Regions from separate parts of the Lentzea sp. NPDC059081 genome, predicted to be linked through region 2. Evidence: riboswitches for the same ligand, from Rfam matches in the RefSeq annotation. Region 2 holds a riboswitch; each other region holds the start of a gene.
What was found. A riboswitch is a leader RNA that binds a small molecule or an ion and turns the genes downstream of it on or off. The one in region 2 is predicted to bind cobalamin.

Region 1: linked by a shared signal. The riboswitch ahead of ACFWV3_RS40555 (putative cobaltochelatase) and the one ahead of ACFWV3_RS16035 (ribonucleoside-diphosphate reductase subunit alpha) in region 2 are both predicted to bind cobalamin.
Region 3: linked by a shared signal. The riboswitch ahead of ACFWV3_RS31505 (FecCD family ABC transporter permease) and the one ahead of ACFWV3_RS16035 (ribonucleoside-diphosphate reductase subunit alpha) in region 2 are both predicted to bind cobalamin.

Annotation. Positions count from the first base shown of each region.
Region 1 is NZ_JBHYGW010000035.1:27,578-37,767, reverse strand. It holds gene ACFWV3_RS40575 (8-amino-7-oxononanoate synthase) at 1-821, opposite strand, end outside; gene ACFWV3_RS40570 (hypothetical protein) at 859-1,920, shown strand; gene ACFWV3_RS40565 (threonine aldolase family protein) at 1,943-2,908, shown strand; gene ACFWV3_RS40560 (hypothetical protein) at 2,990-3,514, shown strand; cobalamin riboswitch at 3,650-3,774, shown strand; gene ACFWV3_RS40555 (putative cobaltochelatase) at 3,814-5,730, shown strand; gene cobO (cob(I)yrinic acid a,c-diamide adenosyltransferase) at 5,741-6,355, shown strand; gene ACFWV3_RS40545 (cobyrinate a,c-diamide synthase) at 6,352-7,728, shown strand; gene ACFWV3_RS40540 (cobalt-precorrin-4/precorrin-4 C(11)-methyltransferase) at 7,761-8,807, shown strand; gene ACFWV3_RS40535 (hypothetical protein) at 8,807-9,628, shown strand; gene ACFWV3_RS40530 (cobalamin biosynthesis protein) at 9,672-10,190, shown strand, end outside.
Region 2 is NZ_JBHYGW010000006.1:133,831-144,020, reverse strand. It holds gene ACFWV3_RS16075 (serine/threonine-protein kinase) at 1-1,131, shown strand, start outside; gene ACFWV3_RS16070 (hypothetical protein) at 1,116-1,976, opposite strand; gene ACFWV3_RS16065 (RNA polymerase sigma factor) at 1,969-2,460, opposite strand; gene ACFWV3_RS16060 (GNAT family N-acetyltransferase) at 2,540-3,034, shown strand; gene ACFWV3_RS16055 (YncE family protein) at 3,071-4,363, shown strand; gene ACFWV3_RS16050 (MbtH family protein) at 4,367-4,555, opposite strand; gene idi (isopentenyl-diphosphate Delta-isomerase) at 4,668-5,246, shown strand; gene ACFWV3_RS16040 (ribonucleotide-diphosphate reductase subunit beta) at 5,301-6,338, opposite strand; gene ACFWV3_RS16035 (ribonucleoside-diphosphate reductase subunit alpha) at 6,338-8,713, opposite strand; cobalamin riboswitch at 8,819-9,028, opposite strand; gene ACFWV3_RS16030 (LysE/ArgO family amino acid transporter) at 9,072-9,620, opposite strand; gene ACFWV3_RS16025 (LysR family transcriptional regulator ArgP) at 9,721-10,190, shown strand, end outside.
Region 3 is NZ_JBHYGW010000018.1:65,329-75,518, reverse strand. It holds gene ACFWV3_RS31545 (3-isopropylmalate dehydrogenase) at 1-892, shown strand, start outside; gene ACFWV3_RS31540 (YciI family protein) at 966-1,385, opposite strand; gene ACFWV3_RS31535 (SseB family protein) at 1,603-1,983, shown strand; gene ACFWV3_RS31530 (hypothetical protein) at 1,980-2,426, shown strand; gene ACFWV3_RS31525 (putative T7SS-secreted protein) at 2,423-3,778, shown strand; gene ACFWV3_RS31520 (hypothetical protein) at 3,794-4,297, shown strand; gene ACFWV3_RS31515 (sigma-70 family RNA polymerase sigma factor) at 4,294-5,208, opposite strand; gene ACFWV3_RS31510 (dihydrofolate reductase family protein) at 5,247-5,798, shown strand; cobalamin riboswitch at 5,803-5,924, shown strand; gene ACFWV3_RS31505 (FecCD family ABC transporter permease) at 5,960-6,982, shown strand; gene ACFWV3_RS31500 (ABC transporter ATP-binding protein) at 6,982-7,722, shown strand; gene ACFWV3_RS31495 (ABC transporter substrate-binding protein) at 7,719-8,699, shown strand; gene cimA (citramalate synthase) at 9,334-10,190, shown strand, end outside.

The DNA.
Region 1 (10,190 bases), on a different contig from region 2:
CCGGTGTCGAAGATGAACGTGCGCGCGGTGTCGATCAGGTGCTTGATCACGCGGCTCGGGCCGAGCACCGCGCCGCCCTGGGCGCCGAGCGACTTGCTGAGCGTCAGCGTGGTGACGACGTCCGGCGCCTTGATCAGGCCGGCCTCGGCGACCGCGCCCCGGCCACCCGGTCCGACGACGCCGAGCCCGTGCGCGTCGTCGACGACCAGGCCGGCCCCTGTCGCGCGGCAGGCCTCGTGCAGCTCGGCGAGCGGGGCGATGTCGCCGTCGACGCTGAAGACCGAGTCCGTGACGACGATCGCGCGCCGCTTGCCGCGGGTCTCCAGGGCATGCCGGACCTTGCCGACGTCGCAGTGGTCCGCGACGACGACGTCGGCCTTCGACAGGCGCGTGCCGTCGATCAGGGACGCGTGGATGTGCTGGTCGGCGACGATCGCCGTGCCGGGACCCGACAGCGCCGTGACCGCGCCGAGGTTCGCCATGTACCCGCTGCTGAACACCAGTGCCGACTGCGCGCCGCAGAAGTTCGCGAGCTCGAACTCCAGCTCGTTGTGCAGCTCCGTCGACCCGGTGACCAGGCGCGATCCCGTCGAGCCCGCACCCCACTTGAGCGTGGCGGCGGCCGCGGCACCCGCGACGCGCTTGTCCTTCGCGAGGCCGAGGTAGTCGTTGCTCGCGAGGTCGAGATCGGTCGAGTCCGCCTTGCGCGGCCGCACCCGTCGGGTCAGACCCGCCTTGGCGCGCGCTTCCGAGCGGACGTCGATCCAGTCGAACGTCGCCTCACCGCTGGTGGACACTGCCTCGGTTGTGCTCACGGTCACCGACTGAGTCTCCCATCCGCCGACTAGCGTGCCGCTCGTGGACCTGTTCACCTTCACGCGCGCCGAGCTCACCTCACCGGTGCAGTTCCTCGACGGCCGCTGGGTGGTGTCCGCCCACGACGACGTGCGCGCCGTGCTGGCCGACCCGGTCACGTACCTGCCCGACAACGCGCTGACCGCCGTGACGCCCGTCGCGCCCGCCGCGCTGCGCGCCCTGGTGAGGGCCCGCTTCTCGCTGCCGCCGACGCTGGCGAACAACAGCTCGTCGTCGCACACCCGCCTGCGGAAGCTGGTGGCGTCGTTCTTCACACCGGCCCGCGTCGCCGCGGCGGAGCCTCGCATCCGATCTCTGGTTCGGGAACGGCTGGGTGGCGCGGATCTCGTGCGCTCGCTCGCGTGGGACCTGCCCGCCATCGTGCTGATGGACCTGCTCGGGCTGGAGAACGTCGACATCCCGACGTTGAAGCGGTGGAGCTCGGGGTCGCTGGAGTTCTTCTGGGGTTCGTTGACGCCGGAACGCCAGATGGAGCTGGTCGACGACGTCGGCGAGTTCCACCAGTGGCTGGTCAAGCGCTACCACGCCCGGGACGGCGAGCTGTTCCGCGCTCTGGCCGACGCCGGTGTGTCCGCTGAGGACTCCGCCGGTCTCTGCTACTTCCTGCTGATCGCGGGCCAGGAGACCACCACCCAGCTGCTGTCCACGGCGCTGCGCCGCGCTCTGCAAGACCGCGCGTTGTGGGCACGGCTGCCGTTGCCCGGTGTGGCCGAGTCCTTCGTCGAGGACGTGCTGCGGACCGAGACCCCCGTGGTGACCTGGCGCAGGCTGACCGCGCGCGAGGTGGTGCTGTCCGGCGTGCGCGTCCCGGCCGGCGCGGAGCTCGTGTTGCTGTTGAGCGGCAAGGAGACCGACTCCCGCCACCTGGCGTTCGGGTACGGCCGCCACTTCTGCCTCGGCGCCGGCCTCGCCCGGCTGGAGGCGGCGGTGACGTTGCGGACGGTGGCGTCGCACGAGCCTTCGCTGGAGCTGGCGGACCCCTCGCCGGAGTGGCTGCACCTGCTGTCGTTCCGCGCGCCGAAGTCGGTGGCCGTCAGTCGCTGACCTGAGGTTGGATGCGGTGGTGATGAACCGCCAACTCTCGGGTGTCCACAAGAAAACCCTGCTGGAGGCGCTCGGCCCGGTCCCGGACGTCGACCCCGACCGCTACGGCGACGGCGGCCCGGTGGGAGCCCTGGAAACCCGCGTGGCCCAGCTGCTCGGCACCGAGGCAGCGCTGTTCGTGCCGACGGGGACGATGGCCCAGCAGATCGCGCTGAGGTGCTGGGCCGACCGCACCCACAACCCGATCGTCGCCATGCACCCGCAGGCCCACCCGCTGCACCACGAGGACGACGCGCTGACCGTGCTGTCCGGGCTGCGGCCGATCAAGGTCCGCAACTCCGACGTGGGATCGTGCCCCGAGCCGTACGGGACGCTGCTGCTGGAGGTGCCCGACCGCGAGGCCGGGTTCGTCCTGCCGACCTGGGACGAGCTGACGTCGTGGGTGGATGCCGCTCGTGAGCGGGACGCGGTCGTGCACCTCGACGGCGCGCGGCTGTGGGAGAGCACGTTCGGGCTGGGCAAGCCGCTGCCGGAGATCGTCGGGCTGTTCGACTCGGTGTACGTGTCGTTCTACAAGTCGCTGGAGGGGATCTCCGGGGCGGCGCTGGCCGGGTCTGCTGACTTCGTCGAGCAGGCTCGGGTGTGGCGGCATCGGTACGGCGGGATGCTGTTCCAGCAGTGGCCTGCTGCTTTGTCTGCTTTGCACGGGTTGGACACCGTGTTGCCCCGGTTGGGGTCTTATGTCGCGCACGCGAAGGTGGTGGCTGCGGCCATGGGGCTGCCGGAGCCTGATACGCACCAGTTCGCGTTGCGGTTGAGCGGGGATCCTGCTCGGTTGACCGAGGTCAGCGGGAAGTTCCTCGGGTCTTTTTGGCCGGATGGGACTGGGGTGGGGGCGAAGACCGAGGTGACGGTGGCTGGGCCGGCGTTGGAGTGGACCGGTGACGAGGTGGCTTCGGCTTGGGAGGAGTTCCAGAGCTTGATCTGAGGACATCCCACTACCTCGATCGTGTACGGGCGGGTTCTGCCACCATCTGGCCTCCGTTGTCGAAGCAGGGGGCAGTGCGGCGTGACCGGCCATGTGTTCGTGGACGAGACGAAGGAAAAGGGCTATCTCGTCACCGCGGCAGCCCTGGTGTCAGGCGATCTCGCGGCCGCACGTCGGACCGTGCGCGGTCTGATCATGGCCAACCAACGGCGCATCCACTTCCACAAGGAGTCGGACCAGCGCCGGAAGCAGATCCTCGACGCGGTCGTCGAGATCGCGCCTGCCGTCACGATCTACGACGGGTCGGGGTGCGCACGCCGCCGGCAGCGGGACGCGTGCCTGGTCCACCTGGTCGCGGACCTGGCGAAGTCCGGTGCTTCGATGCTGGTGCTCGAACAGGACGACTCGGTCCTCGATGCCGACAAGAAGCTGCTGTACCGCACGGTCCGCGAGCAGGGCTGCCACGAGATGCTCGTCTACCGGCACCACCGAGCCCACGAGGAGCCGTTGCTGGCACTGCCCGATGCGATCGCGTGGTGCTGGCACCGCGGTGGCCATTGGAAGAAGCGCGTGCAGCCACTGGTCGAGGCAGTGCACGTCCTCTGAAACCGCGAAACCCGGCCCACCCACCGTCCGGAAGGCTGCCGGGTCCACTTCGCAGCGCTACTGCGACTGCGCACCGCAACGATACCGCACTTCCCGAGGCGATGTCGCTCACCTGGCTGTTGGTCCTGCCCCCGCCGAATGCGACGATGCCGGGGCTGTGAGGGGAGCGCGAGGAAGCCGGTGTGAATCCGGCGCCGTCCCGCGACTGTGACCGGACCCGCTCCGGGAGTCAGGAACTCGTCCCCCTCGTCACTCGACCGACCACGGGCGTGGACACCCGAGGAAGGACTTCACCGCGCATGTTCCCCTTTTCGGCTGTCGTCGGACATGACGACCTCCGGCTGGCCCTGCTGTTGAACGCCGTGCACCCCGGCATCGGTGGTGTTCTCGTCCGCGGCGAGAAGGGGACCGCGAAGTCGACGATCGTGCGTGCCCTCGCCGCGTTGCTGCCGGAGCTGGAGATCTCCGCGAACTGCCGTTTCGGCTGCGTACCGGGTACGGCGGACTGCCCCGACGCGCCGCACGACGGGGTGGAACGGCGAGCCGCGAAGCTCGTCGAGCTGCCGGTTGGCGCGACCGAGGACCGGCTGGTCGGGTCGCTCGACCTGGAGAAGGCGCTGACCGAGGGCGTGCGGGCGTTCCAGCCCGGGTTGCTGGCGGCGGCGCATCGGGGCGTGCTCTACGTCGACGAGGTCAACCTGCTGCACGACCACTTGGTCGACCTGCTGCTCGACGCTGCGGCGATGGGGCGTGCGCACGTCGAGCGCGAAGGTGTTTCGGTGTCGCACCCGTCGCAGTTCCTGCTGGTCGGGACCATGAACCCCGAGGAGGGAGAGCTGCGGCCGCAGCTGCTCGACCGGTTCGGGCTCACGGTCCAGGTCAAGGCGGCGCGGGACGTGGGGGTGCGTGCGGAGGTCATCCGGCGGCGGCTGGCCTACGAGGCGGACCCCGTGACGTTCGCGGCGAAGTGGGCGCACGAGGACGTTGCGCTGAAGCAGCGGATCGCGGACGCCAAGGCGAAGCTGCCCGAAGTGTCCCTTCCGGACGGTGAGTTGCGCCGGATCGCCGCCGTCTGCGCGGCTTTCGAGGTCGACGGGATGCGGGCGGACCTCGTCGTCGCCCGTGCCGCCACGGCCCACGCTGCGTGGCGCGGGGCGAGCGAGGTCGAGGAGTCCGACGTCGAGGCTGCGGTCAGGCTCGCGCTGCCGCACCGGCGGCGGCGCGACCCGTTCGACGAGCCCGGTATCGAGGAGCAACAGCTCGAGGACGCCATGCGCCAGGCGGCCGAGCACGCCGAGGAGCAGGAGGACGGGCCCGACGACGACGGGCCCGGTGGCGGTGAGCTGCCCGAACCCCAGGAAAGTCCCCGAGATGCTCCGAAGGGGAACGGGAACGCGCCCCAGGAGCGGCCGGCGCCGGAGCCGTCGCCCGCGTTCAAGGCGCGGATGCTGGAGGTGCCCGGAGTCGGCGAAGGCGCGCCCGGCAAGCGGTCCAGGGCCCGTGCGCGCACCGGCCGCGTCGTGCGGTCGTCCACAGTGGACGGAAGTGGGCTGCACCTGGTCGACACGCTCACGAACGCGGCGCCGCACCAGGCGAGCCGCGGACGGACGGGTCCCGGCCTGCTCCTCACGGCGGCAGACCTGCGCAAGGCGGTGCGGGAGGGCAAGGAGTCGAACCTCGTCCTGTTCGTCGTCGACGCCTCCGGCTCGATGGCGGCGCAGAAGCGGATGTCGGCCGTCAGCGGCGCGGTGATCTCGTTGCTGCGCGACGCCTACCAGCGCCGCGACAAGGTCGGTGTGGTCACGTTCCGCGGTAGCCAGGCCGAGGTCGCGTTGCCGCCGACCACCTCCGTCGACGCCGCGGCCACGAGGCTCAAGAAGATGCGCACCGGAGGCCGCACCCCGCTCGCGGACGGTCTGCTGAAGGCCCACCGGGTGCTGGAGATCGAACGGCTCCGCGACTCGCGCAAGCGTCCGCTCGTCGTGCTGCTGACCGACGGCCGTGCCACGTCGTCCGGACTCGGTGGTGACCCGGCCAAGGACGCGCTGAAGGTCGCCGGTCTGCTCGAACAGACCGCCGTCGTGGTCGTGGACTGCGAGCAGGGCCACGTCCGGCTCGGTCTCGCGCAGAAGATCGCCGAGGCGCTGCACGGCACCTGCGTGCGGCTCGACCAGCTCAGCGCCGACCACCTCGCCGGCGTCGTCCGGGCAGCGTGAGGAGAGACCGATGCCCCAAGGACAACCGACCGAGGTTCCGAAGGACGGCCTGACCACCCGTCAGCGCCGCAACCGCCCGCTGCTGATGCTGCACACCGGTGAGATGAAGGGGAAGTCGACGTCGGCGTTCGGCCTGGCGCTGCGCGGCTGGAACCAGGGCTGGGACATCGGCGTGTTCCAGTTCGTGAAGTCCGCCAAGTGGAAGGTGGGCGAGGAGTCCGCGTTCAAGGCGCTCGGCCGGCTGCACGACGAGACCGGCGAGGGCGGCGCCGTCGAGTGGCACAAGATGGGCGAGGGCTGGTCCTGGACCCGCAAGCAGGGCACCGAGGACGACCACGCGGCCGCCGCGCGCGAGGGCTGGGCGGAGATCGCGCGCCGGATCGCCTCCGAACGCCACGGCCTCTACGTGCTCGACGAGTTCACGTACCCGCTGCACTGGGGCTGGATCGACGTGGACGAGGTCGTGGAGACGCTCGCGAACCGGCCGGGCCACCAGCACGTGGTGATCACCGGCCGGTACGCGCCGCAGCCGCTGGTCGACGCCGCCGACCTCGTGGTGGAGATGACCAAGGTCAAGCACCCGATGGACGCCGGGCAGAAGGGCCAGCGGGGGATCGAGTGGTGAACCGGCTGGTCGTCGCCGCCCCCGCCTCCGGCAGCGGCAAGACCACCGTCGCGACCGGACTGATGGCCGCGTTGCGCCACGCCGGGTCGCGGGTCGCGCCGTTCAAGGTCGGCCCCGACTACATCGACCCGGGCTACCACGCGCTCGCGACGCGACGTCCCGGGCGCAACCTCGACCCGGTCATGGTCGGCGAGCACCGCGTCCCCGGTCTGTTCGCGCACGGCTCCAGAGGCTGCGACATCGCCGTCGTCGAGGGTGTGATGGGCCTGTTCGACGGCCGCGTCGACACCGCGGGCATCGGCTCGACCGCGCACGTCGCGAAGCTGATCAACGCGCCCGTGCTGTTCGTCGTGGACGCACGCGGGCAGAGCCGGTCGCTCGCGGCGCTGCTGCACGGGTTCCGCGGCTACGACCCGACGGTCCGGCTCGGGGGCGTGATCCTCAACCAGGTCGGGTCCGAGCGGCACGAGCAGGTGCTGCGGTCCGCGTGCGACGAGGTGGGCCTCGACGTGCTCGGGGTGCTGCCGCGCGATCCGCAGTTCTCCTTGCCCTCCAGGCACTTGGGGCTCGTGACGGCGGCGGAGCACGGGTCGGAGGCGGTGTCGGCGGTCGACGCCATCGCCGCAGCGGTGGCCAAGCACGTCGACCTCGACGCGGTGCGCGGGCTGGCCAGGTCGGTGCCGTCCATGGCCGTCGCCCCGTGGGAACCCCAGGTCGACGCGGTCGCGGACGAGCCCGTGATCGCGGTGGCGGGCGGTGCGGCCTTCACGTTCGGCTACGCGGAACACGTCGAGGTGCTCAGGGCGGCGGGTGCGGCGGTGGCCGTCGTCGACCCGCTGAACGACGAGGACCTGCCGGCGGGCACCGCGGGCCTCGTGCTGCCGGGCGGGTTCCCCGAACAGCACGCGGAAGCCTTGTCCGGCAACGTGAAGCTGCGCGACGCGGTGGCCCGGTTCGCTCGATCGGGTGCCCCGGTCCACGCCGAGTGCGGTGGGTTGCTGTACCTCGCGAGGTCGCTCGACGGGCACCCGATGTGCGGCGTGCTCGACGCCGAGGGGTTCATGACGCCGAAGCTGACGCTGGGCTACCGCGACGCCGTGGCGTCCGCGAGCTCGCCGCTGCACCTGCCCGGCAGCCGCGTGACCGGCCACGAGTTCCACCGCACGCAGCTGTCCACACCGCACTCCGCCCCGCCCGCGTGGCACTGGCGCGGCGTCGACTCTCGGCCGGTCGCCGAGGGGTTCGTGACCGGTGGTGTGCACGCGTCGTACCTGCACACCCACCCGGCCGGCGACCCGGAGTCGGTGGCGCGTTTCGTGCGGGCCTGCCACCCGTTCGTGGCGGGATCGGCAGGCGGTACGGTCAACGCCTAAGCCTCTCTCCCCAACCCCCCTGTGGAGCTGTCGTGACGACGACCGGTCGGGTCTCCTTCGTCGGCGCCGGTCCCGGTGCCGCCGACCTCATCACCTTGCGCGGTGCGCGCCGCGTCGCGGAAGCCGACGTCGTCATCTGGGCTCCCAGCGCGGTCGACGCCGAGTGCGTCCGCGAGCACGCCCGCGCCGAGGCCGAGCTGGTCGACTTCTCGCGCGTCACGCCCGAGGAGATCACCGACCTGTACCGCCGCGCCGCAGCGTCCCGGCAGACGGTCGTGCGCCTGCACGCGGGCGACGCCGCGACGGGTGGTGGCGTGCAGGAGCAGCACGACCTGTGCGTGCGCCTCGGCCTCGACGTCGAGGTCGTGCCGGGCGTCTCGGTCGTGGCCGCCGCCGCGGCCAAGATCGGCAGGGAGATCACCTCCACCGAGGCGTCGTCGGCCGTGCTGATCTCGCCGGAGAGCAGCGAGAAGGTCCGCGAGTTCGCCGCGCTGCAGACCACGATGGCCGCCACGGTCTCGGGCGCGCGCGTGGGGCAGTTCGTCGAGAAGCTGCTGGAGGGCGGGTACACCGCCGAGACGCCGGTCGTCGTGGCGTACAAGGTGAGCCAGGCCGACGAGGTGGTCGCGCACACCACGGTCGGCGAGCTGGAGTCGGTGGTGAAGCAGCACAAGCTGTACCGCCCGACGCTGTTCCTGGTCGGCACCGCGGTGAAGGCGCCGACCCGCCGCGTCTCCTCCTCGGTCGGCACCTCCGTCGACGAACCGCTGCGGGCCGCCCGCCCGAGCCGCTGGTCGCGCAGGGCCGCCTCGCGCATCGCGACGCGCACCGACGAGCCGATCCCGGCTCCCGCGCCCGTTCCCGCCGCCGGCACCGCCGCCGCGGAGCCCAACCCCGCGTGGACAGCGGTCGAGGAAATACAGCAGTCCGTCCGCAGGCCCGCCGAGGAGCCCGCGCCCAAGCCGAAGCTGACCGTGGTCGCGGCCGAGATGCCGAAGCCGCCGACGGTGCGCGCCTCGACATCGGCCCAGAAGAAGAAGCCGGCTCGTAAGCCCCACAAGCGCACCGCCGGCAACTGATGTCCGTCGAAGCCCTGCGGGAGGCAGCGGGCCGTCCGGTCGAGGTCGTCGACGCCGCGGACGGTCTGCGCCCGGCGCTGAACGTGTGCCGCGCCCGGTCCGCCGTGGTCGTGAAGCTGGCCTCGGGCATCGGCCCGGCCGAGGTCGGCGCGGGTGTCGCGGGCTGGCGCCGCTCGCTGGTCGTCTCGGACGGCGACGAGCTCGTCACGGTCGACCCGCGGGACGCGGTGACCCGCCGCTGGACCGCGCCCGACGCGGTGCTGTGCCTGGCGGACACCGAGTTCCTGCGGTCGAACGACGGCTGGGCGCTCCCCGAGGACGCGTTCGGCAGCCGCACCCACGTCCTGGGTGCCGAGGTGCGCGCGTTCGTGCTGGCCCGCCTCGCCCCGCGCCCCGGCGTGCTGGTGTGGGACGTGCTGGCCGGGTCCGGCGCGGTGGGCGTGGAGTGCGCCCGGCTCGGTGCCGCGGTGATCGCGGTCGAGCCCGATCCCGTGCAGTGCGTGCGGATCATCGCGAACGCCTCCGCGCACGGCGTCGACGTCCGCGTGGAGGAGAGCGAGCTCGACACGTCCGCGCTGCCGCGGCCGGACGCGGTGTTCGTCGGTCGTGGCGATCTCGCCGCGGTGAAGGCGAGCGCGGCGGTGTCCGCGAAGCGCGTGGTCGTCGCGACGGAGAGCGTGGACGAGATCGTGCCCGCCAGGGACGCGCTCCAGGCCGCCGGGTACGAGGTCGAGGGCGTGCACTGGACGGCGTCGAGGCTGCTCGACTCGGGTTTCGCGCCGGCCGTTCCGGTGACGGTGTTGTGGGGTACCAAGAAGTGAGTGCCGCGGACCGCGCGGCCGTCGAGCTGCGGGGAGCGCGGGCGTGATCGGTGTGTTCGCGGGACCGGCGCAGCGCGGTGACGCCGCCGACCTCGCCGGTCTGCTCGGTTCGGACGCCGTCGTCCCCGACGGTCCCGTCAAGCCCGCCGCCCTCACCCTGTGGTCCCGGCTCGGCGCGGCGGTGTTCTTCCTGGACGCGGGGTCCGCGGTCCGCCTGATCGCGCCCCTGTTGCGGGACAAGGACTCCGACCCGGCGGTCATCTGCGTCGACCAGCACTTCGTGGTCGCGCTCGCGGGTGACGCGGACGACCTGACCCGGCACATCGCGGACGTGCTGAACCTCGCGCCCGTCGTCACCGGCGGCCCGTTGATCGACTCGGTGCTGGACGAGCTGGTCGAGCAGCTCGACGCGACGGCCGACGGCGATGTCGCGGCGTGCGTCGCGGCCATCGAGGCGGGCGAGAAGGTCGTGCTGCGCAACCCGTTGGGCTTCCCGCTGCCCGCGCTGCCGCCGAACGTGGTGGCGGGCGGCGAAGATGCGACGTGGGTGATCGTCGTCGAC
Region 2 (10,190 bases):
GTCGGCAGCGCCGGCACGGCGGCGGTCGTCGACGCCGACACGCGCGCCGCACGCCCGTGGATGGCCACGGAGTACGTGCCCGGCCCGACGCTGCAGGAAGCCATCGAACGCCACGGCCCCCTGCCGGAGCACCACGTGCGGCGACTCGCCGAGGGGCTGGCCGAGGCGCTCACCGCGATCCACCGGGCGGGCCTCGTCCACCGCGACCTGAAGCCGTCCAACGTGCTGCTGGGCGCCGACGGCCCGCGCGTCATCGACTTCGGCATCTCCCGCGCGATGGAGCACACCGCGCTCACCGAGACCGGCATGGTCTTCGGCACGCCCGGCTTCCTCTCGCCCGAGCAGATCACCGGCCAGGAGGTCGCGTCCCCGTCCGACGTCTTCGCGCTCGGCGCTGTGCTCGTCTACGCGGCGACCGGCAAGGGCCCGTTCGGCGAGGGCCCGACCGCCACACTGCTCTACAAGGCCGCCCACGGCGAGCCGGACATCGAGGGCGTGCCCAAGTCGCTGCGCCCGCTCGTGCAGAAGTGCATGCACCGCGACCCGGCCAAGCGCCCGGAGCCGACGGAGGTGACGCGCCTGCTCTCGCAGGTCGTCACGACCAAGCCGCCGGCCACCAAGGTGCCGGCGCCGATGACGCCCGCCGCGGCGACGTTCTCGACGTCGCGGTTCGTGCCGATGGCGTGGGGCCTGCTGAACCTCGCCGCCGCCCTGCTGGCCGCCGCGATCGCCGACCCCGCCGCGAAGGCGAACGGTGCCACGCAGCTGCTCGCGCTGGCCGCGTTCTGCGTGCTGGTCGTGCGCGGGGCCCGGTTCTTCGCCGCGGCGGCCCGCAGCAAGGTCGTCATCGAGATCAGCCGCGAGGGCATCGCCACCACGCGCAACGGCAAGTTCCACCAGTACTGGTGGTACGAGCTGGCACGGGTGCGGGTCGTGCCGCACAAGAAGCGGCCGTGGGTCGTCGTCTGGCTCAAGGACCCGGCACCGCGCCGGTTCTTCGGCGCGAACCACGGCGGTGTGCGGGTGTTCCCGGTCGCCCACGAGCGGTCCAGGCGGCGGCGCGAGCGCGACGTGGCCGAGCTGCGCGCCGCCCTGGCCTGGTACCTGCCGAGGTCCTACGACGGGCGCTGATCGGTCCACTCGTAGGTGATGGTGCCGGACACCGCCACCTCGCCGTCGGGCAGCCGGTTCGTCACCGTGGGCCGGCGGTCCTCGAACCCGCTCACCAGTCCCGTCGCCGGGTCGACCGTGTACCGGACGCGGCCGCCGTCGGTCAGCACCGTGCCGTTGTCCCAGCGGATCTCGGGGGACAGCACGAGCCTGCGGTACAGCTCCGCCCTCTCCTCGTTCGTGGTGAACGGGGACAACATCGCCGAGAAGGCGTCATCGAGCTTCTGCCGCGGTTCCGCGCGCAGCTGCAACCAGGCGACGCCCTCCTCGCACGGGGTGGAGGAGCAGAACGAGTTCCACAGGGCCGGGCCGCTGTACTCGTCCGGTTTGACGTCGTGCTCTGCCGACTGCATGCCCTGCACGGCGCGATGCCTGCCGGTGTACCTGCGGTAGGTCACGACGATCTCGTCCGCCGCGGTGGGCAGCCACACCTCGATCTCGAACTCGAACGCCGTCGCCCTCCTGCCGTCGGGGGACGTGAGCGCCTGCCACACCACGTACTTCACGTGCCGGTACTTCCGCGTCGGCTTCGGCGCCAGCTCCACCAGGGTCGCTGCCTCCTGCAACGACGTGGCGGGCGTGGTCGGCAGGGTGGCGGGCGCGTCCCGGTGGACCGGCCGCAGCAGCACCACCAGCCCGGTGATCATCACCACCGCCACGGCCGCCGCCGCGATGCCGAGCCAGCGGGTCGACCGGGGCTTCGGCTCCTCCTTGAAGAGCTGCTCGCGCAGCCGGGCCAGGCGCGCGTCGTCGCTGCCCCGCACCGCGTAGAGCTCGGCGAGGTCGTCGTCCAGCACGTCACGCATGTTCCACTTCCTTCAGCTTGGCGCGCAGGCGGTGCAGGCGGGACCGCGCGGTGCCGGGGTTCAGGTCGAGCGCCTCGGCCGCCTCCTGCACGCTCAGCCCCGCGAGCGAGACGAGCAGCAGCAGGTCGCGGTCCGCCTCGGACATCTTGGCCAGCGCGCCGGCGATGCGGCGCAGGTGGGACCGCGCGTCGATGCGGGCGACGACCGAGTGCTCCAGCGACTCCGCGACACCGAGGTCGACGCCGTAGCGCTCGGCGGTGCGCAGCAGGCGGGTCTCGCGCTTGGCGTGGCCGCGCAACAGGTTCGTCGCGATGCCGTAGAGCCAGCCGACGACGCTGCCCTTCACCGGGTCGTAGGTGTCCTCGCCGCGCATGGCGGCCAGGAAGGTCTCGCTGACGAGGTCGTCGGCGACGTCGGCGCCCACCCGCCGCGCCAGATATCGGTGCAGCGGGTGGGCGTGCTCGTCGAACAGTTCCGCGAACATCACGTCCCCACTTGGCCCTCCGCAGACCCGGTGTTGCAGTGATCTGAATCACAGTGGACGGGCTTTCGATGATGATGACATGACGAAGTGGACCGTCAGGGTCGCCGATGCCGCGCGTTCGCCGCTCAACCGCGAGTACAACGCGGAGATGATCAGCCGCTACTGGGGCCGGCCGACGGACGATGCCGAGATCGACGCGTACGAGCAGGGCGAGCAGAACCACGACGTCCCGGTGTTCCTCGTCGTGTCGCGCGACGGCGAGGACGCGGGGTGCCTCGGCATGAGGTTCCTCGGCGACGGCGTGGGGGAGCTGACGCGGATGTTCGTGCGGGTGCCGTTCCGCGGTCAGGGCGCGGCATCGGCGTTGCTGGTCGCGATGGAGGCCGAGGCCCTGGCCCGCGGCGTCACGGTGCTGCGCCTCGACACGCGAGCCGACCTCGTCGAGGCGCGCGCCCTCTACGCCAAGCACGGGTTCGCCGAGATCGGCCGCTACAACGACGCCGAGTACGCCGACCACTGGTTCGAGAAGCGGCTGTTGAGGCTAACGCCCGCTGGTCCGGTCGCGATGTCCTGAACAGGTCGGGATGGATCGCGCCAGGAGGCTCTCAAAATGCGGTTACGTCCACTGGTGATGGCTGTCGCCGTCACCACGGCACTGGTGGTGAGCCCCGCCTCGGCGGCTCCCGCCGGACGGGTGCTCGGCTACGTCGCCAACAACGGCGGCGGGGTGTCGGTCATCGACACGGCCACGAACGCGGTGTCCACGACGATCTCCGACAGCGGCGGCAACTCGCCGTACATGGCGGCGGTCGCCTTCGACGGCACCCGCGGTTACGTGACGAACTCCGTGCAGAACACCCTCACGGTCATCGACACGCCGACCAACACGGTCGACAGGTCCGTCCCCGTCGGCAGTCACCCGGCGGGCGTCGCCGTCGCTCCCGGCGGTGGCTTCGTCTACGTCACCAACTACGGCGACGGCACGGTGTCCGTGGTCGACACGGCCACGCTGACGGTCACCGCGACCATCACGGTCGGCCAGAACCCGGACGGCGTGGTCGTCACCCGCGACGGCAAGGCCGTCTACGTCACGCACGACGTCGTCGGCCCGAGCAGCGTCTCGGTCATCGACACCACGGCCAACGCGGTCGCCGCCACGATCCCGGTGGGCAGCACCTCCACCGCGATCGCCGCGTCCGCCGACGGCGCCCGGATGTACGTGGTGAACAAGGGCTCCGACACCGTCTCCGCGATCGACACCGCCACGCGCACCGTCGTCGGCACCGCCGCCGTCGGCTTCACCCCGCACGGCATCGCGCTGGCGCCGAGCGGAACCCGCGCGTACGTGACGAACAGCGAGTTCGACTCGGTGTCCGTGGTCGACCTGACCACCATGACCGAGCTGCAGAAGATCGCGGTCGGCGACCGCCCGATCGGCGTGGCCCTCACGCCCGACGGCGCCAGCGCCTACGTCACGAACTTCAACAGCAACACGGTGTCGGTCATCGACACGGCGTCGAACACGGTCACCGGCACCATCGCCGTCGGCCAGCGCCCGGTGGGCATCGCGGTGAACTTCGTGCCGCCGGCCCCGTCGAAGCTCGTCGCCGGCACCGCGCTGTTGCAGCTGCGGCTCCTCGGCTTCACGGTCAAGGGCCTCAACGCCACGCTGACCGAGAAGCACACCGGGGCACCGGTCGCCGGTCAGAAGGTCGTGTTCCAGACCGTGAAGGGCACGCCGTTGTGCACCGCGACGACCAACGCGTCCGGCAAGGCCGTCTGCGACTCGCAGGTGCCGCTGCTGGTCGGTCTGTCGACGCTGCTTCAGGGCTTCACGGCGTCGTACGCGGGCAACAACGAGCACGGCGGCGCGTCGGCCCACGGGTACATCACGCTGCTGTGAGTGTCAGGCCGCGGCCGGCAGGTCGGCCCGGAGCGCGTTGACGTAGTCCGAGCAGGACTGCTTGCAGGCGACTCCGTGGACGACCTGCCAGCCGGCGGGCACCTGCAGCACCGCGGGCCAGATCGAGTACTGGCCCGTTGGGCTGACCAGCACCAGGAACATGGTGTGAGCCTGAGCGAACGGGGAAGTCATGCCCCCAGGGTGACGTGCGCCACCTAGGGGGCGGCTATCCCCGCGCTCGAGCTCTCACCCGGAAGCCTGGTTCCCGATCTTCGGCCACGTGTGATTACGTGGGGGCGTGACTGTGGAACAGGTGGTCCTCCTGGCCGAGGACGGTTCGGCCATCGGCGTCGAGGACAAGGCCGTGGTGCACCACGCGGACACCCCGCTGCACTTGGCGTTTTCCAGCTATGTCTTCGACTCGGACGGCAACACGGTGCTGACACGCCGCGCGTTGCACAAGAAGACCTTCCCCGGCCTGTGGACGAACACCTGCTGCGGCCACCCGGCGCCCGGCGAGGACATCGCCCAGGCCGTGGTGCGCCGCCTGCGGGACGAGCTCGGCATGGCGGTCTCCGAGCCCGAGCTGCTGCTGCCGGCCTTCCGCTACCGCGCCGAGATGGACGGCGTGGTCGAGAACGAGATGTGCCCGGTGTTCCGGGTCCTCACCGACGACGACCCCACGCCCAACCCGGACGAGGTCGACTCCACCGAACGGGTGGCGTGGACGAAGTTCGCCTCCGACGTCCTCGACGGCACGCGCGAGATCTCGCCGTGGTCGCGTCTGCAGGTCGCCGAGCTGGTGAAGCTCGGGCCCGATCCGCTGGACTGGCCGGTCGCGGACCGGGCAGGGCTTCCCGAGGCGGCGTCACCACTGCGGTAGGCGCTTCTGTCGAACGGCGGGTGGTCGCGCGGACGTGCGACCACCCGCCTCGGCTCACCACTCCAGCGAGCCACCGTTCTGGTACTCGATGACACGGGTCTCGAAGAAGTTCTTCTCCTTCTTCAGGTCCATCATCTCCGACATCCACGGGAACGGGTTCTCCGTCTGCGCCCACACCGGCTCCAGGCCGAGCTGCGCGCAGCGGCGGTTCGTGATGAACCGCATGTACTGCTCGCACAGGTCGGCGTTGAGCCCCAGGATCCCGCCCGGCATCGTGTCGCGGCCGTAGGCGATCTCCAGCTCGCACCCCTCGGCGAGCATCGTGCGCACCTCCTTCTGGAACACGTCGTTCCACAGGTGCGGGTTCTCGATCTTGATCTGGTTGATCGCGTCGATGCCGAAGTTCAGGTGGATCGACTCGTCGCGCAGGATGTACTGGTACTGCTCGGCGATGCCGACCATCTTGTTGCGCCGGCCGAGCGACAGGATCTGCGCGAACCCCGTGTAGAACCACATGCCCTCGAAGACCACGTAGAACGCGACGAGGTCCTTGAGGAACGCCTGGTCCTTGTCGGGCGTGCCGGTCTTGAACTCCGGGTCCTCCAGGTGCTGCGTGAACTGCAACGCCCACGCGGCCTTGTCCGTGATGGACGGGATCTCCCGGTACATGTTGAACAGCTCGCCCTCGTCGAGGCCGAGCGACTCGCAGATGTACTGGAACGTGTGAGTGTGCACGGCCTCCTCGAAGGCCTGCCGCAGCAGGTACTGGCGGCACTCGGGGTTGGTCAGGTGCCGGTACACCGCGAGCACGATGTTGTTGGCCACCAACGACTCCGACGTGGCGAAGAAGCCGAGGTTCCGCTTGATCATGCGGCGTTCCTCGTCGGTCAGCCCGTCCTTCGACTTCCACAGGCCGATGTCGGCCTGCATCGAGACCTCGGTCGGCATCCAGTGGTTGTTGCAGCCGTTGAGGTACTTCTCCCACGCCCAGTGGTACTTGAGCGGCAGCAGCTGGTTGACGTCGGCGCGACAGTTGATCATCGCCTTGTCGTCGACGCTCACCCGTGCGGCGCCGGCTTCGATGTCGCTCATTACTGGCAGGCCTCGCAGTCGGGGTCGGTGATGGAGCAGTTCGGGTCGGTCACGGCGACGGGGGAGACGGCGTTGAGCTTGCCGTCGGTGCCCTGCAACGTGGACTTCTCCACGTGGGTCGCGCTCTGCGTGCGCAGGTAGTAGGTCGTCTTCAGCCCGCGCAGCCACGCCAGCTGGTACAGCTCGTCGAGCTTGCGGCCGCTCGGCTGGGCCAGGTAGAGGTTCAGCGACTGCGCCTGGTCGATCCACTTCTGCCGGCGCGACCCCGCCTCGACCAGCCAGGAGCTGTCGACCTCGAACGCCGTGGCGTACAAGGCCTTCAGATACGGCGGCACGCGGTCGATCGCGCCGAGGCTGCCGTCGTGCAGCTTGAGGTCGGAGATCATCCGCTCGTCCCACAGCTTGCGCTGCTTGAGCGCCCGCACCAGGTCGGGGTTGACGACGGTGAAGTCGCCGGACATGTTCGACTTCACGTACAGGTTGCGGTAGAGCGGTTCGATCGACTGGTTCACGCCGGTGATGTTGGCGATCGTCGCGGTCGGCGCGATGGCCATGACGTTCGAGTTCCGCATGCCGCTCCGGGCCTTGGTCCGCACGGCATCCCAAGCCAATGTGGACTCGCGGTTCACCTGGAGCTCGCCGTCGGCGCGGCTCGCGGCGAGGATCTCCAGCGAGTCGATCGGCAGGATCCCCCTGCTCCACAACGATCCGTCGAACGACTCGTACGCGCCGCGTTCCCGCGCGAGATCGGCGGACGCCTCGATGGCGTAGTAGCTGATCTCCTCCATGCTGCGGTCGGCGAACTCGACGGCCTCCTGCGACGCCATCGGCGTGCCGAGCGTGAACAACGCGTCCTGGAAGCCCATCAGCCCCAGGCCCACCGGCCGGTGCCGCAGGTTGGAGTTCTTCGCTTCCGGGATCGTGTAGTAGTTCACGTCGACGACGTTGTCGAGCATCCGCACGGCCGTCCGCACGGTCTTCTCGAGCCGCGCGTGGTCGATGCCGCCGCCGGTCACGTGCCGGGCGAGGTTGACGCTGCCCAGGTTGCACACCGCGACCTCGTCGACCGCGGTGTTGAGGGTGATCTCCGTGCACAGGTTCGACGAGTGCACGACCCCGCTGTGCTGCTGCGGCGACCGCAGGTTGCACGGGTCCTTGAACGTGATCCACGGGTGGCCGGTCTCGAACAGCATGGTCAGCATCCGCCGCCACAGGTCGACGGCGGGCAGCCGGCGGAAGACCTTGATCTCGCCGTTGTCGGCCTTCTCCTCGTAGGCCCGGTACTTCTCGGCGAACTCCGCGCCGAACGCGTCGTGCAGGTCGGGCACCTCGTCGGGGGAGAAGAGCGTCCACTGACCACCGGCGCGCACCCGGCGCAGGAACTCGTCCGGCACCCAGTTCGCGGTGTTCATGTCGTGGGTGCGGCGGCGCTCGTCGCCGGTGTTCTTGCGCAGGTCGAGGAACTCCTCGACGTCGATGTGCCAGGTCTCGAGGTAGGCGCAGACCGCGCCCTTGCGTTTTCCTCCCTGGTTGACCGCCACCGCCGTGTCGTTCGCGATCTTCAGGAACGGCACCACGCCCTGTGACTTGCCGTTGGTCCCCTTGATGTGCGCACCGATCCCGCGCACCGGCGTCCAGTCGTTCCCCAGCCCACCGGCGAACTTCGACAGCAGCGCGTTGTTGCTGATGCCGTGGAAGATCGAGGCGAGGTCGTCGTCCACGGTCGTCAGGAAGCACGACGACAGCTGCGGCCGCGTGGTGCCCGAGTTGAACAGCGTCGGCGTCGAGCACATGAAGTCGAACGACGAGAGCAGCTCGTAGAACTCGATCGCGCGGGCGTCGCGGTCGTCCTCCTGCAGCGCGAGACCCATGGCCACGCGCATGAAGAACGCCTGCGGCAGCTCGTAGCGGCGGTCGTCGTGGTGCAGGAAGTAGCGGTCGTACAGCGTCTGCATGCCCAGGAACTGGAAGTTCAGGTCACGGGACGCGTCCAGTGCCGCGCCGAGCCGGGCGAGGTCGAAGTCCGCGAGCCGGGGGTCGAGCTGGCCCAGCTCGATGCCGTGGTGGACGAACGAGGCGAAGTACGACGGGTAGCGCTCGGTCATCTCGGCGTGCGTCAGCGGCACTCCGCACGCCTCGGTGCGCAGCTTGTCCAGCAGCAGCCGGGCGCTGACGTAGGAGTAGTCCGGGTCGAGCTCGACCATCGCGCGGGCGGCCATGATCGGTGCCAGGGCCAGCTCGGCGTCGGTGATGCCGTCGTAGAGGTTCCGCTTCGTCTCGGCGAGGACCGCCTCGGCCGAGGCGTTGGGCAGGTCGGCACACGCTTCGTGGACGACCCCTGATAGTCGGTCCAGCGGTGTCGGCTGGTCGGGCACGCTCTCTCCTCGCGAGCAAGCCCGAGAGAACGCGTGCGCGCGCCGGTGGACACGCCACCGGTGCACACAGCCGCCCTCCCTCGGGGCACCGTGTAGTGCGCGCAGGCTTGCGCGCACACCAGTGGCAGGTCTTCGGACTCGTGGGCGCCGGGCACGCTCCTACCGGCCGTCGCTTCCCAGGCCTGGGCCCAGTGCTTCGTTGACGGCTTTCGTTCCCACTCACCGCTGCGGGGCAGTCCCGGACTTCCACCGGGTTCCCTCTTGCCTCACCCGCCCGTTGCTCCGGGCCGGTGAACCACCAGCGCGGCAGATACTACATGTGGTGGTGGCCGCTTGATCACCACCCAAGATGCGCGTGTCACGCGCCGGCGATCAAGGCGACTCCGAGGACCGTCATCACGGCGGCGACCACGCCGTCGAGTACCCGCCACGCGCGCGGCCTCGCGAACAGCGGGCTGAGCAGGCGGGCGCCGAACCCCAGTGCGACGAACCACAGGACGCTCGCCGTCACCGCGCCGACCCCGAAGAGCCACCGGCCGGCCGCGATCGACCCGAGCAGGAACAGCGTGTCGAGGTACACGTGCGGGTTGAGCCACGTCAGCGCGAGCGCCGTGAGCACGGGTCGTCCGGACGGTTCGCCGGAGACATCCATCGAGGACGGCCGCAGTGCCCGCCGGGCCGCCAGGAACCCGTACCCCAGCAGGAAGATCCCGCCCACGACCGCGGCGGCGGTGACCAGCGACGGCCACTTCCGCACGACCGCACCGAACCCGGCGACGCCCACCGCGACCAGGATCGCGTCCGAGACGGCGCAGACGGCGACCACCTTCGCCACGGCGTGCCGTCGAAGTCCTTGGCGCAGCACGAAAGCGTTCTGCGCGCCGATCGCGACGATCAGGGTCATCATGGTGCCGAAGCCGAGGAGGAGGTCAGTCACACCGCAGAACGGTATTGACGCGTTTTAGATGAGAACAGCTAAAGATTCTTACGTAGCATTAGCGCTCGTGATGGATCTCGACCTGGTGCGCACGCTGCTGGCCGTCGTCGACGCGGGCACGTTCGACGCGGCGGCCGCGGCGTTGCACGTCACGCCCTCCGCTGTCTCGCAACGGATCAAGGCCCTCGAACACCGCACCGGCCGGGTGCTGCTGGTGCGCGCCCGCCCGGTGCGGCTGACCCCGTCGGGCGAGGTGCTGGTCCGCTACGGTCGCCAACTGCTCGCGCTCGACCAGGACCTGGACGCGGCGCTGGGCGAGGACGCCGTCGTGCGCGTGCCGGTCGCCGTGAACGCCGACTCGCTCGCCACGTGGTTCCTGCCCGCCCTGCAACGGGTTCTGCCGGAGCTCAGGATCTCGTTCGACCTGCACCGCGAGGACCAGGACCACACGACGGCGTTGCTGCGCCAGGGACTGGTGATGGCGGCGGTGACGTCGTCGAAGGAACCGGTCGCGGGCTGCGAGGTGCGCAAGCTCGGCCA
Region 3 (10,190 bases), on a different contig from region 2:
GCCCGAGTCGGTGCTCGGTGAGCTCCGCCAGCACGACGCGATCCTGCTCGGCGCGGTGGGCGACCCGTCGGTGCCGAGCGGAATCCTGGAGCGGGGGCTGCTGCTGCGCCTGCGCTTCGAGCTCGACCACCACGTGAACCTCCGCCCCGCTCGTCTGTACCCCGGCGTCCGCAGCCCGCTCGCGGACCCGCCGGAGATCGACATGGTGGTGGTCCGCGAGGGCACCGAGGGCCCGTACGCGGGCAACGGCGGTCTGTTGCGCAAGGACACCCCGCACGAGATCGCCACCGAGGTCTCGCTGAACACCTCGTTCGGCGTCGAGCGGGTGGTCCGCGACGCGTTCGCGCGCGCGTCGGCCCGCCAGCGCCGGCACCTGACGCTGGTGCACAAGACGAACGTCCTCACGCACGCCGGCTCGTTGTGGTCGCGCGTCGTGGAGGAGGTCTCGCTGCAGCACCCGGACGTGACCGTGGCGTACCAGCACGTCGACGCGGCCACGATCCACCTGGTCACCGACCCCGGCCGGTACGACGTGATCGTGACGGACAACCTGTTCGGCGACATCCTGACCGACCTCGCCGCCGCCGTCACGGGTGGCATCGGCCTGGCCGCGTCCGGAAACCTGGACGTCACCCGCCGCAACCCGTCGATGTTCGAGCCGGTGCACGGCTCGGCGCCCGACATCGCGGGCCAGGGCATCGCGGACCCGACGGCCGCCGTGCTGTCGGTGGCGCTGCTGCTCGACCACCTCGGCGAGCACGAGGCGTCGCGCCGGATCGAGGCCTCCGTGGCGTTCGACCTGGCGACCCGCGACCACCAGTCGCCGGGCGCGACCTACGCGATCGGCGACCGGCTCGCCGCTCTCGTGTCGTCGAACGTGCGCACGGGCTGATCCACCGCGTTTTGAAGCCCCGGCCGGAACATCCGGCCGGGGCTTCGGCGTCTTCCGGACGCGCGGGGTCGGGTCAGAGCTGGCCGTTGGCCACCCGCCACGCGCGCTCCTTCTGGATCCACTCGTTGTCCTGCGGGAACTCGTCGATCGTCGGCACCCGGCGGATCTCGGTCTTGAAGCCGGGCCCCGTCAGCGGCATGCGCTTCGCCCACTCGACCGCCTCCTCCCTGGAGGACACGTTGAGCAGGTAGAAGCCGTTGAACAGCTCCTTGGTCTCGCCGTACGGGCCGTCCGTGACGACCGGCGGCTCGGCGGAGTAGTCGACGACGACGCCCTCGGACGGGTCGGACAGGCCCTCGGCGGCGAGCAGCACGCCGGCGCGGATCAGCTCCTCGTTGAAGGCGCCGACGGTCTCCAGCATCTTGTCGAAGTCGATCTCGCCCATGCTCGCGAAGCCCTCGTCGGTGGCGCGCATGATCAGCATGTACTTCACGGTGTGTCTCCCTGCGTCTCGTTGGGGCCGTGCGACCCCCTCAGCATCCACAGGTCGAACGGGTCCAGCGCCGGATCGACACGGCCGCAGAAATCTTTTCCAAGATCTTTTGCGCGTGACTCCCGCCTCAGTCACCGGTTCTCACCCGATACGGACGGTGATCAATCGGTAACGTACGGCTCCGCCGATCTGGGGGGATTGGTGGAACAGGAGAGACATGCACGACGAGAACCAGGCCGTCGCCCACGCGAGGCGCTACCGCGACGGTGAGGGGGACCCGGCGGCCTTCGTCAGGGCGTTCCGCGCGAGCACGGTGTACCTGCGGCGGGTGGACCCGCTGTCGTTGCCGGTGGTCACGTTCGAAGGACTCGACTGGCTGGCCGCCTTCTCCAGCCCCGGCCTGCTGGCACAGCACGTGGAGGCGCGCGGCGAACCGGCCGCCGACCACCTGGCCGTCACGGGTGCGCGGCTGCTCGACCACTACCTGCCGGCGTTGCCGCGGCGCACCGGCGTCGTCTTCGACACCGGCACCGCGCACATGATGACCCTGCCGCCGGTGCGCGGCATCGTCGCCGACGCGCTGGCGGTGGACGCGTGACCGGGTTCGGCGTCGACCTCGGCGCGATGAACCGGTCGATCAAGGGCATCAACGACACGGTGGCGCTGCTCAAGGAGTTCGCGCCCGACGGCGGCCACCTGATGGCCGGCACGACCAGCCTCGGGTTCCTCTGCCCCGACGAGGACGAGTGCGGGGACGACGTGCTCGCCGACGCGCTGGAGGAGTTCTTCGACCGCTGGAAGTGGGGCGTGCGCCATCTCGTCAAGGAGGGCGCGGCGATGGTCGAGGCGCTGACGGACACCCGCAGCGTCTACGAGGAGGCCGAGGACAAGCTCAAGCAGGGTTTCCAGCTGCTGATCGGCGACCCGAACTCCACGGCCGACCCGACGAGGAAGTCGTGGGAGGACCTGCTGCGGGAACCGGCTGCCTTCTCGTCGCCGGGGCGGCAGGCCTCGTTCAAGCCGGCCGGTGATCGTCCATGAGCCTGTTCGGACGCGGTGAGCTCGGCGACACCCGTGACCCCGTGGAGCTCGTGCCGGGCGACGTCATGACGCTCGACGAGACCACGACCGGCCTGCGCAAGCTCTCGAACGCCTGCCAGGAGGCGAGCTCGGGGCTGTCCACACTGGACGTGGGGCACTGGACGGGCGAGGCGGCGGAGAGGTTCCAGCGGTACTTCTCCCAGGAGATGCCGAAGTGGCGGGACGCGGCCGAGGCGTTCGGGCCCGTCGTCGAGGCGCTGACGACCTACCGCGGCGCGGTCGAGCGCGCACAACGCGCGGCCGTCGAAGCGATCCGGCTGCACGACGAGGCCGAGGCGGAGACGAAGGCGGCCGAGGACGAACGTGACGCTGCGGAGTCCCAGCACCGCAAGGCTTCCGCCGCTGCCGAAGCGGGTGGCCCGGTGCCGGTGCCGCTCGCGCCGTTCGTCGATCCCGGCAAGGCCAAGCGCGAGGCGGCGCGGCGGATGCTCGCCGACGCGCGCAGGACGCTGAAGGCCGCGGCGGCCGAGACCGCGGCGATCGTCACGAAGGCGAAGGACAGGGCGCCGGAGGAACCGGGGTTCCTGTCGAAGTTCGCCGCCTCGATCGAGGACAGCTTCGAGCAGACCGTCACTCAGGTGTCGTCGTTCCACTCCGGCATGGCCGAGTCGGGCCTGAACCTGCTCGAGATGGTCAGGGCCGGCAACCCGCTCGACCCGTACAACGTCGCCCACCCCGGCGAGTACGCGGAGCACCTGGTGAAGCAGGCGTCCGGCATGGTGCACCTGGCCACGCATCCGGCCGAGGCCGTGCGAGGGCTCCTGAACTTCGAGGAGTGGAAGAAGGACCCGTTCTCGGCACTCGGCAGGCTCACCGGTGACGCGGCCATCGCCGTCGCGACGGACGGTGCGGGTCTGGTCGGCGCGGCCGAGAAAGCGGTGCTGCGCGAAGCGACCGAACAGGCTGCCACGCAGGTCGCGAAGCACGTCGACGACGGACTGCCGCCGTGGCACCGTCCCGGCTACGAGCCGCCGGCGCACACGCAGGACTACCACCCGCACCACGGCGACGAACCGTTCGGTCCACAGAAGACGGACGAGCCCGCGCCGCACGACCGCGAGCCCGACCCTCCTGCGGAGGAACCGAGGCACGAGCCGGACGAGCAGCCCCGCGTCCGGGAGCCGGAGCACCTGCCGGAACCCGACAAGAGCCAGTACTTCCAGCTCCAGCGGTCCGTCGCGGAGATGCAGGACTCGTTGCCGCAGCTCTCGCTCGCCGAGCGCACCGCGACCGAACAGCGCATGGCCCAGCAGCGGCAGATGATGCGCGACATCCTGGACAAGCACGCCTAGAGGAGCGTCGAGACAGTGCAGACCCAGTCGGAAGAGATGCCGGAGTGGACGCGCGGTGGTGAGTTCCCCCCGGTGTCGCGCCAGGTTCCGCTGTACGGCGAGGATCCCGCGTCGGGCAGGGAACAGGTGTGGGTCGGACGCGTCGTCTGGCAGGCGCGGACGATGCAGGAGATCACGATGGCGCTCTACGGCCCGTTCGGCCGCAGGACGTCCACCGGTGACTCCGTCTTCAACGCCCTGTGGAAGATCCGCAACGAGCTGGAGGACCTGGAGCAGTTCGCGCCGCCGCTGTGGAAGGTGCTCGTGAAGGGCGCCCGGCGGGACGTGTGGCACGTCGGGCACCAGGTGTCGATCTTCCCCGGCGACCGCGCGGAGGTCCTCGTGCCCGGCGAGAAGGTGACGGAGACCGTCGACGTGCTCGCGGTGCTGGAGCCGCACGACACCCCGAAGTGGGGGCTGGTCGAGCAGCAGATGGCGAACTGCGCGGCGTACTTCGACCGGTTCGCGCCGGGTTCCTAGAGCGTCGCGGGCAGGTCGAACGCCGCGAACACCGCCGGGTCCTGGAAGACGAAGGTGTGGGCGATCAGCCCGTCCACGACGGAGAACACCTGCAGCGTGTGCAACCGGCCGTCGCCCGTGTAGGCGGCGACGGCCGGTTGTCCGTTGGCGGCGGTCGGAGTCATGCGCCAGCCGACGCCGCGCCGTGCGAACACGTGGCGGATGAACGCCGCGTAGTCGTCGCGCCCGAGGAACCACAACGGGACCGGCGGCATCTCCAGGACCGCGTCCTCGGTGAGCAACGCGACGAGCGCCTCGACGTCGGCGGCTTCGAAGGCCCGCACGTAGGCCTCGACCGTGCGGGCGGCGGCGGGATCACCGGCGGGCGCGACTCCGGCCAAGCCCGCCCGCGCCCGTTGCAGGGCGCTGGTGACCGACGCGACGGTGGTGCCGAGCTGCACCGCCACCTCGGCGGCGCTGAACTCCAGCACCTCGCGCAGCACCCAGACGGCGCGCTGGCGGGCGGGCAACGTCTGCATCGCCGCGACCAGCGCGAGCCGCAGGCTGTCCCGCCGCACCGCCAGCTCCGCGGGATCGGCCGACTCGTCGGGGAACGGCTGGAGCCACGGCACCTCGAAGGCGGGCACGAGCGCGGCCTCCGGATCGGTGCCCGGCGCGCCCAGCCCGGACGGCAGCGGCCGGCGCGCCTTGCCCTCCAGCGCCGTCAGGCAGACGTTCGTCGCGATGCGGTACAGCCACGTGCGGACCGAGGCCTTGCGCTCGTCGTAGCGCTCGCGGGCGTTCCACGCGCGGAGCAGCGTGTCCTGCACCAGGTCCTCGGCCTCGTGGACCGATCCGAGCATGCGGTAGCAGTACGCCAGCAGCTCGCGGCGGTGCTGCTCCAGACGCGTCTCGAAACCGGTGCTCGTCATCGCGATGAGTATCACCGCCGTCGCCGGTACGTACTGGCATGAGCGATCTGATTGTCACCGAGTTCGTCACACTGGACGACGTCGTCGAGGACCCCGACGGACGGGCCGGCACCCCCGGCGGAGGCTGGGCGTTCCGGCACGGGGAGAAGGCGGTGGCGGGCGACAAGTTCGACCTCGGCCCGCTGTTCGAGACCGGCGTCATGCTCTTCGGGCGCACGACCTGGGAGCACTTCTCGAAGCTGTGGCCCAGCCGCACCGGCCCGTTCGCCGACCGGATGAACGCCATCCCCAAGGTTGTCGTGTCCAAGTCCCTGACCAGCGCGGACGCGTGGCAGAACTCATCCGTGACGGACGATCTCGTGTCGACCGTGCGCGCGCTGAAGGCACGTCAGGACATCGTCGTCGTGGGCAGCATCAGCGTTGTGCGCGCGTTGGCCGAACACGGTCTCGTCGACGAGTACCGGCTGATGGTGTTCCCGACGGTCCTGGGTGCCGGCGAGCGGCTTTTCACCGTTCCGGGAGAGCTGCGTCTCACGTCCGTGGAGCAGAAGGGGAGTGGTGCGCTCATGCGGTACCGGACGGACACGTGATCGTGTCGGGTTAGAGTGCAGATGTCGCGTGTGGGGGAAGTCCGGTCGAAGTCCGGCGCTGACCCGCAACGGTAGGCCCCTCCCCGGGGGCAAGCCCGAATACCCGCACACGGCATGCACAGCTACTCCGACTCCTGCCGTGGACTGCGGGAAGGGACCCAGTGATCTCCAAGATCAGCGCGCTCGTCGGCGTGCTCGTCGTCAGCATCGTGGCGGGCGTGGCGCTCGGTCCCGTCTCCGTGCCGTTCGACGTCACCCTCGACCTGCTGTGGGCCGCGCTCACCGGCGGCACGATCCCCGCCGACCTCGCCGGCCAGTACCACATCGTCTGGGACATCCGGCTGCCCCGCGTGCTGCTGGCCGCGGTCGTGGGCGCCGGTCTCAGCGTGGTCGGCGTGGCGATCCAGGCCATGGTCCGCAACGCCCTCGCGGACCCGTACGTGCTCGGCATCTCGTCGGGCGCGAGCGTGGGGGCGACGGCCGTGGCGACGCTCGGGGTGTTGCAGGGCCTCGGTGTCTACGCGCTGTCCACGGGCGCGTTCCTGACGGGTCTCGGCGCCACGGCGCTGGTCTACCTCACCGCGCGCACGAGCCGAGGGCTCACACCGCTGCGGCTGGTGCTGACCGGAACCGCGCTGGCGTACGGGTTCTCCGCGGTGGCGATGCTGCTCGTGTTCCAGGCGCCGCACGGCGAGGCGGCCCGCAGCGCCATGTTCTGGCTGCTGGGCAGTCTCGGCGGGGCGAACTGGCAGTCGTTGCCGATCGCTTTGACCGTGACGGTCCTCGGGATCGTGTACCTGATGACCAAGGCGCGGCAGCTCAACGCGCTGGCGATGGGGGACGAGACCGCGACCACGCTCGGCGTCGCGGTCACCCGGTTCCGCACGCACCTGTTCATCGTCACCGCGGGCATCACCGGCGTGCTGGTCGCGGTGAGCGGTGCCGTCGGGTTCGTCGGACTGATGCTGCCGCACCTCACGCGGATGGTCGTCGGTGCGGACCACCGGCGCGTGCTGCCCCTCGCCCCGCTGGCCGGGGCGTCGTTCCTCGTCTGGGTCGACGTCGCCGCCCGCATGCTGGCCGCGCCGGAAGAGCTGCCGCTCGGCGTCATCACCGCCGCGATCGGCGTGCCGTGCTTCATCTTCCTCATGCGTCGCAGGACCTACGTCTTCGGAGGCCGCTGATGCGCGTCGACGTCCAGCAGCTCACCGTCGACGGCATCATCGAGGACATCACGCTGTCCGCCGACGACGAGGTGGTCGGCATCGTCGGCCCGAACGGCAGCGGCAAGTCCACGACCCTGCGCTGCGTCTACCGCGCCCTGAAGCCGGACGCGGGCGCCGTGCTGATCGACGGCCGCAACGTCCACAAGCGACACGACCTGGCCCGCGAGCTGTCCGCGCTGACCCAGGAGTCGCAGGTCGAGTTCGACTTCACGGTCGCCGAGGTCGTGGAGATGGGCCGCCTGCCGCACGACCGCTCCCCGGCTCACGACCGAGAGGTGGTCGAGGCCGCACTGGCCACAGTGGACGTCTCCCACCTCGCCTCCCGCAGCTTCCTCAGCCTCTCCGGCGGCGAACGCCAGCGCGTCCTCATCGCGCGGGCCATCGCCCAGGAGCCCCGCGTGCTGGTCCTCGACGAGCCGACCAACCACCTCGACATCCGCCACCAGCTGGACGTGCTGTCCCTGACCCGCGGCCTAGGCGTCACCGTGCTGACCGTCCTGCACGACCTGAACCTGGCCGCGTCCTACTGCGACCGCCTGCACGTGCTGGACGAGGGACGACTGGTCGCCTCCGGCACGCCTTCCGAGGTCCTCGTGCCGGAGCTGATCGCCAAGGTTTTCCACGTCACCGCGCACGTCGTCGCGCACCCCACCACAGGAGTTCCCCAGCTCCTGTTCGACCAGGAGGTCACCCCTTGAGAACCGCCCTCGCTCTGGCGTCCCTGCTCCTCGTCACGGGATGCGGTGCGACGGTCGCGCAGGACACCTCCGAGTCCGACCCCGTGACCGTCACGAACTGCGGCCAGCAGGTCACGTTCGACCGGGTGCCGTCCAAAGTGGTCACCAACGACACCGGCATCACCGAGCTGATGTTCGCGCTGGGCCTGAAGGACCGCATGGCAGGGTACGTCGTCGACAGCGGCAACACCGTCGACCTCCAGACCTCACCCTGGAAGGCGGACTTCGAGGGGTCCCGACACCTCGCCGACAAGATCTCCAAGGAGGTCGTGCAGGGAGCCGGCGCGGACCTCGTGTTCGCCGGGTGGAACTACGGGTTCAGCGAGAGCACCGGGTTCACGCCGGACGCGTTGAAGCAGCTCGGGATCGGCACCTACCAACTGACCGAGGCGTGCCGGAACGGCGTGGGGAAGCAGCGCGGGATCATGCCCGCTCTGGATGCGTTGTACACGGATCTGCGGAACCTGGGCACGATCTTCCGGGTGTCGGATCGGGCCGAGGAACTGGTGCGGTCCTACCAGCGGCGCGTCGAGGAGGCTGGTGCGCTGATGGCCGGCAAGCCTCGGCCGAAGGTGTTCCTCTACGACAGCGGGCAGGACCAGCCGTTCACGTCCGGTCGCAACGCGGCGCCGCAGGACGTCATCGGGAAGGCCGGTGGGGAGAACGTCTTCGGGGACCTCAACGACAGCTGGACCACGGTGAACTGGGAGGCCGTGGTGGAGCGGTCGCCTGATGTGGTGCTGATCGTGGATTACGCGGACGGGGAGGCGAACACTCCGGCGCAGAAGCAGGCGTTCTTGGAGGGGTTCGCGCCGTTGGCGAACTCGCCGGCGGTGAAGGGGAAGAGGTTCTTCTCGTTGCCGTATGCGGCGTTGGTGGAGGGGCCTCGGAATCCTGCTTCTGTGGAGGCGTTTGCTCGGTTCCTCGCCGGGGTTTGATCGTCTTTGGGGTTTCAGCGTGGTCGCCAATGCGGTCAGGTGGCCGTTCCAGCGTGGTCGGCAGTGCGGTCAGGTGCCTGTTCCAGCGTGGTCGTGCACCTCGGACGAAGCAGCGGGGTACATCGCCGCTCCGCGACGATTGCGATTGGGGCTTGACTTCGGGGCCCTTGCGAGGCGCTGGTTCGGCCGGAAAAGGCCGGATGCTTCGCAACCGGCCGATCCACTAGTGGTAGCACCTCGCACCCAAAGTCAAGCCCCAATCGCCACACCACGAGTGGGTTCACCGCTACCCATCGGCGTCAGGTCCGCACGGCTCGCCTTCGGCATCGCTTGGGGCCTTGGCTTCGCCGTTGGCAGTGCGGGGGTTGCTTCGCCTCGCCTACGGCATCGGCCATGGCTTGCCGTTGGCGTGCGTGCCTGGCCAGGCGTGCGCCGTGACCAGATAGTGGGAGATTCGGTCCCGGCCCTTGGTGGGCGGCGGAGGCTGTGGCAGCATCCCCGGCATGGCTCAGAACCTCGCCATCATTATCGACGAGCGCGTCGGGTAGTTGCCGCCCCTGGCACCCGACGCGCAGACCTCTCGCATCCCGCGGGGGGTCTTTTTGTTTGTCCGGATTTGAGGAGATGACCCCCGATGGCCGGCCCCACCGACGAGTTCCACGTCTACGACACGACGTTGCGTGATGGCGCACAACGTGAGGGCATTTCGTACTCCGTCACGGACAAGCTCGCTGTCGCGCGGCTGTTGGACGGGCTCGGCGTCGGGTTCATCGAGGGCGGCTGGCCCGGCGCGTTGCCCAAGGACACGGAGTTCTTCGCGCGGGCGGCGGCGGGGGATCTGGAGCTGAAGAACGCCCAGCTGGTCGCGTTCGGGGCGACGCGCAAGGCCGGGGTCAAGGTCGAGGAAGACCTGCAGGTCAAGGCGTTGCTCGACTCCCAGGCGCCGGTGGTCACGCTGGTGGCCAAGTCGGACCTGCGGCACATCGAGCGGGCGCTGCGGACTGACCTCGACGAGAACCTCAGGATGGTGCGCGACACCGTCCGGTACCTCAAGGACCATGGAAGGCGCGTCTTCCTCGACGCCGAGCACTTCTTCGACGGGTTCGCCTTCTCGCCGGACACCAGCCTCCGCGTGCTGGAGTCCGCTGTGGAGGGTGGGGCCGACGTCGTCGTGCTGTGCGACACCAACGGCGGGCAGCTGCCGCTCGGGCTTGCCGAGACGGTGGCCGAGGTCGTCGAGAAGACCGGTTTTCGCGTGGGGATCCATTGCCAGGACGACACGTCCTGCGCGGTGGCGAACACGATCGCGGCCGTTCAGGCGGGCGCGACGCACGTGCAGTGCACTGCCAACGGGTATGGCGAGCGAGCAGGTAATGCGGACCTGTTCGCCGTCGTGGGAAACCTCGTGACCAAGCTCGGCATGGAGGTGCTCCCGACCGGGGCACTGGCCGAGCTCACCCGTGTCTCCCATGCGTTGGCCGAGATCGCGAA